Regions from separate parts of the Blautia sp. MB18-30 genome, predicted to be linked through region 2. Evidence: riboswitches for the same ligand, from Rfam matches in the RefSeq annotation. Region 2 holds a riboswitch; the other holds the start of a gene.

Region 1 (4,227 bases), on a different contig from region 2:
TTGTATCCGGCCTCATCAAGGATCTTCTTTGCGCTGTCCGGATCATAGGAATTCTCATCCTTCAGATCATCGAATCCAAAGTCAAGTGTTGGAGGAACCGGTGCTTTACCAGCTGTTGCACCACCCTCAAGAAGAGTGTTGCAGTATGTTTCCTTGTCAAGACCACGAAGAAGTGCCTGGCGAAGAGCCTTATCGCTGAGTGCATGATCCTCGTTCTGGTTCATGAATGCATAGGTGGAACGAAGAGACTGAAGCTCCTGGATGTCGTAATTGTCATTTCCCTCAAACTCAACCAGGTTCTCTGTTTTCAGGTTGTAAGCGATATCGATCTCACCTGTCTGAAGAGCCATGGAACGTGTTGTCTGGTCATCCACACATTTCAGTGTAACTTTATCAAGGGGAACTTCTCCATCCCAGTAGTTCTCATTTTTTACTACGATACAGGAATCCGTCGGGCTGAAGGACTCTACTGCATAAGGTCCTGTACAGATCGGTCCTTCCATGGCAAATGTAGAATCATCTACATTTGTATCTACGATCAGAAACAGCGGGTCTGCAAGGCATCCGGCCATGTTTGCATTTGCTCTGTTCAGATGGAAGATCAGGTTCTGTCCGTCAACCTCGAGGCTGTCGAGATCAAAGAATTCCGGAACACGGTCACTCTTTTCAGCGGTACGTTCGATGGAGGCTTTTACCATCTCCGGTGTCATGTCGTCACCGTTGGAGAATTTTACGCCCTCACGGATCTTGAAGGTCCATGTTTTTCCATCGTCACTGTTTTCCCACTCTTCCGCAAGACATGGAACGATCTCACCGTTCTCATCGAATTTTGTGAGGCACTCGCCGATCGCATAACGGGATACAACCCAGCTAAAATACTGCTCTGTCGGCTCCAGTGTATCTGCAAAGCTTGTTACTCCGATGGTGATTTCCTTATCACTTTTTTTGTCACCTTTTGCCTGAGCCACTGTTGCCATTGAAAGGGTCATCATACATGCAAGTGTAGCAGCCAGCACTTTTTTAACTACATTATTTCTCATTTCATCCTCCTAAAGATAATATACTGATTATATGGTGTTGGTTTGTTACAGAGTTGTTTTATTGATCCTGGCGCGGATCCAGTACATCACGGATGCTGTCTCCAAGCATGTTGAAAACAACAACACAGATCACGATAGCGATACCAGGGTAGATCATAAGCCATGGCGCCTTTGCCATGTAGGTTCTTCCTTCATTCAGCATCAGTCCCCACTCCGGTGTCGGCGCAGTTGCACCAAATCCCAGGAATGAAAGGGAAGCCAGCTCCAGCATCATAGTTCCGATATCTGCTGCCGCAGTTACCACCATCTGGGTTACCATGTTGGGAAGAATGTGTACAAGAAGAATTTTCCAGGTCTTTGTTCCGTTTACTATAGCTGCCTCTATGTAAAGACTCTTCTTGACTTTCAAGACCATACTTCGTGCAAGACGGGCATATTTTGTCCAGCTTACAGCCGCAATGGAAATAACGGCATTGACCAGGTTTGGTCCAAGCATACCGGCAATGGCAATGGCCAGTACAAGCCCAGGGAAGGAGATCATCATATCTGCGATACGCATGATCACTGCATCCACAACGCCGCCGAAATATCCGGCAATAACTCCTAAAAATGTACCGATGACAAAGATCACTGCAACCAGACATAAGGTCATGATCAGAGAGGTTCTTGTTCCGAAGATAACACGGGAAAGAAGATCTCGTCCAAGCTTATCCGTTCCGAACGGATGAGCGGAGCTTGGCTCCTGCAGTGATTCGGTCATAACTGCATTCAGTGGATCATATGGTGAGAGCTGCGGCGCAAAGATCGCAATTCCGATCACCACGAGACCCAGAATGAAGAAAAGAGTGAACTGTTTATTTTCTTTGAATGTTCGTAATACCTTTTTCAATTATCTATCCTCCTTAAGTCTTGGATCGAGATAAGTATAGGACAGATCCACAAGCAGGTTGATGCACATGTACAGGATCGCGATCCAAAGTACATAGCCCTGTACAAGAGGATAGTCACGACAGGAAATCGCCTTTACTGCCATATTTCCCATTCCAGGCCAGTTGTAAATGATCTCTACAACTGCAGTACCTCCCAGAAGACTTCCAAGGGAAAGTCCCAACAGCGTTACCAGCGGAAGCATAACATTAGGAAGGACGTGTTTCCAGAGAATGACGCTTTCCTTGATTCCACGCATTCTTGCACCTGTGACATAATCCTGATGAAGTTCCTCCAGCACTGCACTTCTTACCTGTCTGGTATATTTTGCAGACATGGCAAGTGCAAGAGTCAGCGCCGGGAGGATCATGGATTTAAAATCCGTACTGCCTCCTGCAACATTGATCCAGCGAAGCTGAACACCAAAGATGCTGAGAAGGATCAGGCCCAGCCAGAAGCTTGGAACAGATACTCCCACAAAGGTAATTCCTCTCACAAAATAATCCGGGAATTTGTTCTGATATACAGCGGCCAGGATTCCAAGCGGTATGGAAATAATGACCATCATCAGAAGTGCCAGCAACGACATCCTCAGCGTCGGCCAGAAACAGGATACCAGTTTATCTGTTACCGGCATTTTGAAAGAATAGGACTGTCCCATATCTCCTGTAACAACACCCTTCAGCCAGGAACCATACTGCACGAGAAAGGGCTGATCAAGGCCAAGCTCATGTCTTGTCTGTTCCAGAAGCTCTGGTGTAGGAAGATTACCACACTCTGTCAGCATGATCTCCGCAGGATCACCAGGTGACAGGTAGGTCAGTCCAAATGTGAAAAAGCTGATTCCAAATAATACAATGATGATCTGGAGAAATCTTTTTCCTACTTGTTTCTTTGTCACGTTTTACTCCTTTCCTCATTTGATGCGATTTTAACATTGCCGTTTTAATTTAGTTAGATAAAAGAAACTATTGGATTCTTAATATGCAGAATATGCATGGAATTTTAGAAAATTTGCACGAAAAAAGCCCGTGACGAAATACGGGCACACAAAATAAATATGCTTCCTATCTTCCGTAAGAATCATTTTAAAACAATTGCAAGCAGGTCTCCTGACTTAGGATCCTTACCCTCAGACACCTTCCCGGTCTATTTCTCACGCACTCGACCAGTGGTACTTTGTCTGAGGATTTCCCCTTACAGTGACGGGATCGTACCGGATTTACACCGGTTTCCCTATTAATCCTCTCAGAACTTACAACGGCTGATGTGAAAATCAGCAAATGCTGTCAAATTACTGAAACATTATATGATAAAACTATAGTTTATGTCTATGGAAAAATGTTATATTTTTAGAAAACTCATAAATTTTGTTAAAGATGCTTGAATTGTATATATCCCCCATGGGGGATTTGACAATTGGATTTATCTGATCTGCTAAAAAAACACGGATTTTACCTCGCTATTTTTACAAATAGAATAGCAAATGGTAAAACCCGGTTTTCTTACTGTTTCAATATGATTTCAGACAGAAGCGTTCTGAAAAGGTTGTTTACTATCAGGTCAGAGTCTCCGTGATCGCTGCATATGCGATCATTGGTCCGTCTTCAATAATGTTCAGACTGGCTGTCTGATAAAGTACGACTCCGTTTTCAGTTGCAATAGATGTGTAAAGTAAATTTCCATAGTAATCTCTCAGTTCACCCAATTCTTCTCCCTTAAAGAAGTACTCTCCAGGCTTCTTGGATGGATACCAGCATCCGGTATACGGCGCATATTCATAGACTACATTTTCCAAAAGCATCTGACGGTAATGCTTCAGACCATGACATTTCTTTCCCTGGAGATGAAAAACAAGGTGACGGACGTCTCTTTTATCCTGTTCTACTTCCTCCCAGGTCCAGTAGCTGTGTCCGCCTCTTTCGATGAGAATACTTGGAATTCCAAGAGAAGAAGCATAATTGTAGGCGCCACCTGTGGCGGTTGTGGAACGGACCACATATTTTACGCCGATATGCCGTGCCATATGTAATGATTTCTCTGCTGTCTTTTCATCTACAACCCCTACATAATAAACATAGGGATGAAGCTGTTCGAACCCATCTCCGCTATGCAGGTCGATATAATAATCTGCTATGGAAAAAAGCTTTGTCACTATAGCATAGGCAATACGATCTGCAGCTGTTCCCTCAGGATCTCCGGGGAAAACGCGGTTCAGGTTCTTGCCATCCTCATAGACCAGACTCATGGTGCGATGCTC
Region 2 (4,227 bases):
GCAATGTCAGGATCCAGCCCCTCCGGTGCTTTCTTGCCTTCGGGAACTACAAGAAACTGTCCTTCCTGATCAATGGTGAGCAGCGCATAGCCATCGTTGTAGTAATCCACATTAAATTCCTTTGCGTAGGAAAGATCCATACTGTGGTCAAAGGTAAGGCCTGGAATATCCGCAGGCTTATGTTCTGTCTCTGCTGCCTGCACTGCAAAAGCACACCCCAGGATCAGGGTCAGCGTCAGAAATATGTATGAAATTATTTTTTTCATTTTTCTTCCTTTTTCATGCTCGAAGAATCAAAATTCAGGGTATACTCAATCTCGTGAGGAGTACTCATGGCTACAGTATCTGCAGTCACTTCCATTTCTGCGTCAAAGACTGTGACCGGGATCTCAAATGTGGAGTTTCCGTCTTTGTTCACCGGCTCATATTTTTCGCCGTCCACGATCATGTAATCATAATTCGGACTGCTCCAGATGATGGTTGCCGTAGCTTCTTTGTCCTTGATCTCTACTTTAGCTGGAGATTCTACAGATGCTCTTCCTGTTCCGCCTGTAAGGGTTACATCCGTCTCATAGGTTCCGTCCTCCAGCTTCAGCTCTTCCGGTTTTTTCCCTTCGGATTTTTTGTCGTCAGAGGTTTTTACAGGATTCTTTACGCTGACTTTATGGTCGTACCATTTGCCTTTTTCTCCCAGGAGCGCCACGTTAAATTCCTCACCAATGGCCGGTACCGGGATATCAAATCCGTAAACCTCCTCTGTATAACCATCGCTGTACTTCACTGTATCTGTGGTCGGCTCAATGATCTCTGCTCCGTCCTTCTGGGCATCCTCGGCAGTTCCCGCAAACAGGTTAACGATCTTCTTGGAAACCAGACTTACGTGGATGGTCATTTTGCCATCTTTGACCGTGAGCTCTCCTTTTTTGTCATTGGCCTCATTTACATGAAACATGCTGCTGTCTGTACCAAACTCTGCTGTATAAACGCCATCTTCCAGGGTATCTGCTTTGGCTGCATCTGTATCCTTTTCTTCGGAAGCTTCTGCTTCCTCACCGGACTCTGTTTTTGTTTCATCTGTTTTTGCCATCGCAGGCACAGAGCCCAGCACCAGGACTGATGCACTTGCCATTGCAAGAATTAAGTTTACATAGCGTTTTTTCATGATAATCTTCTCCCTTCCATAGATACAGCAATCTGCCCGGAAAACAGTCTTCCTGATCTTTCCGGGCAGTTACATTGATTTCTTATAGGTATCTGAACTCACTCAGATATTTTTATATTTATTATTCTGCGGACTCCTCAGCAGAATCAGCCTCTGTATCTGCTGCTGCATCAGAATCTGCGGACTCCTCAGTGCTTCCCAGAGAATCGATGGCTGCCTTTGTATGCTCTACATAAAGCTTCTCAACTGCTTCGATTCTTCCAAGACCCTCGATCTGGCAGTCAACCTTATCGAAGTTTCCGGATGCTACAAACTGGCTCTTCCAGGAATCCTCCTCATCACCGGCCATATCGTTATTTGCATGGTCTCCGGCAACAACCATCAGCGGACGAAGAACAACGTTCTTGTATCCTGCTTCTTTTACCTTCTCGATAACCTTGTCGCAGGCTGTATCTTCCGGCTTACCCTCTACAGTACCGATGAATGCGTTCTTCAATCCAAGGTTTTCCATCTGTGTCTGCATCTGATCGTATGTAACGTTAGCTGTATGAGATGTTCCATGTCCCATGAATACGAATGCTGTGCCAGCCTCAGCTGCTGCATCCATGCTGTCAAATCCGGCCTCTTTGCAAGCCGTATCTGTGATCGCCTGAGCAACGGCTTTCTTGTCATCATTGATCACAGTTGCATCGTCTCCAACCTCACCGAGCATTGGCTCTGCGATAGCTACAGACTCGAATTTATCTTTATAGCCATTGATCGCTTCTGTCATCTCATCGTACTCAGCACCATGCATCAGATGGGTAGGCTGTACAACCAGATTCTTAACACCATTCTCTACTGCACGGTCAAGAGCCTGCTGCATGTTATCGATCACTTCATCATCTCTTGCCTCTACATGGTTGATGATGATCTGTGCTGTAAATGCTCTTCTTACAGACCAGTCCGGATAAGCTTCTGCAAGAGCATCCTCGATTCCCTTGACATCCTCTGCACGGCTGTCATTGAAGGAAGTACCAAAGCTTACAACAAGAAGTTCATTCTCACCGATCTCATCCTGGTTACGCGGATCGTCCTTGGAAGCATCTCCTGTGTCACGTCCGAAATAATCCGGATCTGCATTCTCACCCTCTACCAGTTCTTTCTGAGCATCTGTCAGAGCATCCCATGCTTCTTTGGCTGCCTTGCAGTCCTCATCTGTTGTGTCGTTTCTTTCCTGTACATAGATCTTGTCGATCAGAGCTGCTACATTATCTGCTGCTTCCTGATCTGCATCAGAAGCCTCTGTGGTATCAGCTGCCTCAGCGTTCTCTTCTGTAGCAGAATCCTCTGCTGCCATTGCTGTTGTAGCCGCACCCATAGAGCATGTCATGGAAACTGCGAGCATCAGAGCTAACATTGTTTTTCTTTTCATTTCTCATTGTCCTCTTTTCATGTATTTCCAGAATACTGATATGTACAAAAAAGCAGCAGCTCTCTGCGGCCGCCTGCTCACACATGATTCTCTGCGCAATACAAATACATAAAAAGAAGTTCTGTATTGTTATGGAGAATACCGATTCGTAAACCGCGAATCCCTGGATCTCACAATAAGGCAGTTCTCCTGACTTGGTTCCACGCTGCTTTCCCTTCCCGGTCTCCCAGTGGTTATAAAAGCAGCTCCCCTTTCACAGTGACGGTATCGTTCCGGATTCTCACCGGATTCTCTTTTGCACATCCGACTGGATGCAACCTTATCATTATAACATTTGCACATATTTTCTTTTACCTGGTTATCTAACTTTTACCACAAACTCACAAATTTGTCAAGATTGATGTCAGACGATTCACGGTTTTCTGTGATCTTCGCTCACAAAAAACACCTCACGAAATATTACCAGTGAACAGTAACCGGTTTTCTCCCTGTATCTGTCAGTTATTATCAGAATACTTTCTCCAATATTCATGCATATCCTGCATAAAAAACAGCCCCTTTCTGTCATCACCCTGATATCAGAAAAGGACTGTCTTACACTGGATATTCGCAATCCGCTTCGCTACTTGCTCATAACAGATAAACTGCTCTGCAGTTTATCTGTTAAAATACTCCTGCTCCAGGTATCTGGCTACGTAGATTCCGCTGGCAGATGCATGGGACAGAGAATGGGTCACGCCGCTACAGTCTCCGATAACAAAGAGACCCTTGTGGCAGGTTTCCAGATTTTCGTCGATCTCGACCTCCATGTTGTAGAATTTAACCTCAACGCCATAAAGCAAAGTATCATCATCTGCGGTTCCCGGTGCGATCTTATCCAGAGCATAGATCATCTCGATGATGCCATCCAGGATACGTTTCGGCATAACAAGACTTAAATCTCCCGGTGTCGCAGAAAGTGTAGGTGTTACGAAACTTTCCTCAATACGGGCTTTTGTGCTTCGTCTTCCGCGGATCAGATCTCCAAACCGCTGTACCATAACACCACCGCCAAGCATATTGGAAAGTCTTGCAATGCTCTCACCGTATCCGTTGCTGTCATGGAACGGCTCTGAGAAATGCTTGGATACCAGAAGGGCAAAGTTTGTATTGTTGGTATGCTTTGCCGGATCTTCGTAGCTGTGACCGTTTACTGTGATGATACCGTTGGTATTTTCATTCACGACAACACCTCGCGGGTTCATGCAGAAGGTACGGACCATATCCTCAAACTTCTCAGTTCTGTAAACGATCTTGCTCTCATAAAGCTCATCTGTCAGACGGCTGAAAACCTCTGCCGGAAGCTCCACACGGACTCCAATGTCCACACGGTTGGAAAGAGTCGGGATCTTAAGCTCTGTACATACCGTCTCCATCCATTTACTTCCGCTTCGTCCTGCGGAGATGATACAGTAAGTTCCCTCGTAACGCTCATCTCCTACAAAAACTGCATAACCGTCTTCAGTTTTTTCTACTTTGTCAACAGATGCGTCAAAATAGAAGTCCACATGGTCTTTCATTTTTTCATAGAGGTTCTGAAGCACCACATAGTTGATATCTGTTCCCAGATGGCGGACTGATGCATCCAAAAGATGCAGGCCGTTCTGAAGGC

The links. A riboswitch is a leader RNA that binds a small molecule or an ion and turns the genes downstream of it on or off. The one in region 2 is predicted to bind cobalamin.
Region 1: it holds a riboswitch for cobalamin, as region 2 does, so the genes downstream of both, nikB (nickel ABC transporter permease) here and NCY57_RS06475 (sirohydrochlorin cobaltochelatase) in region 2, are expected to answer to the same signal.

The regions. Positions count from the first base shown of each region.
Region 1 is NZ_JAMOYY010000026.1:4,443-8,669, forward strand. Features, by position in the region: gene NCY57_RS11890 (ABC transporter substrate-binding protein) at 1-1,040, opposite strand, end outside; gene nikC (nickel transporter permease) at 1,099-1,929, opposite strand; gene nikB (nickel ABC transporter permease) at 1,930-2,868, opposite strand; cobalamin riboswitch at 3,053-3,241, opposite strand; gene NCY57_RS11905 (M14 family metallopeptidase) at 3,526-4,227, opposite strand, start outside.
Region 2 is NZ_JAMOYY010000010.1:39,006-43,232, forward strand. Features, by position in the region: gene NCY57_RS06465 (ABC transporter substrate-binding protein) at 1-266, opposite strand, end outside; gene NCY57_RS06470 (hypothetical protein) at 263-1,162, opposite strand; gene NCY57_RS06475 (sirohydrochlorin cobaltochelatase) at 1,284-2,576, opposite strand; cobalamin riboswitch at 2,739-2,913, opposite strand; gene NCY57_RS06480 (NAD(P)/FAD-dependent oxidoreductase) at 3,233-4,227, opposite strand, start outside.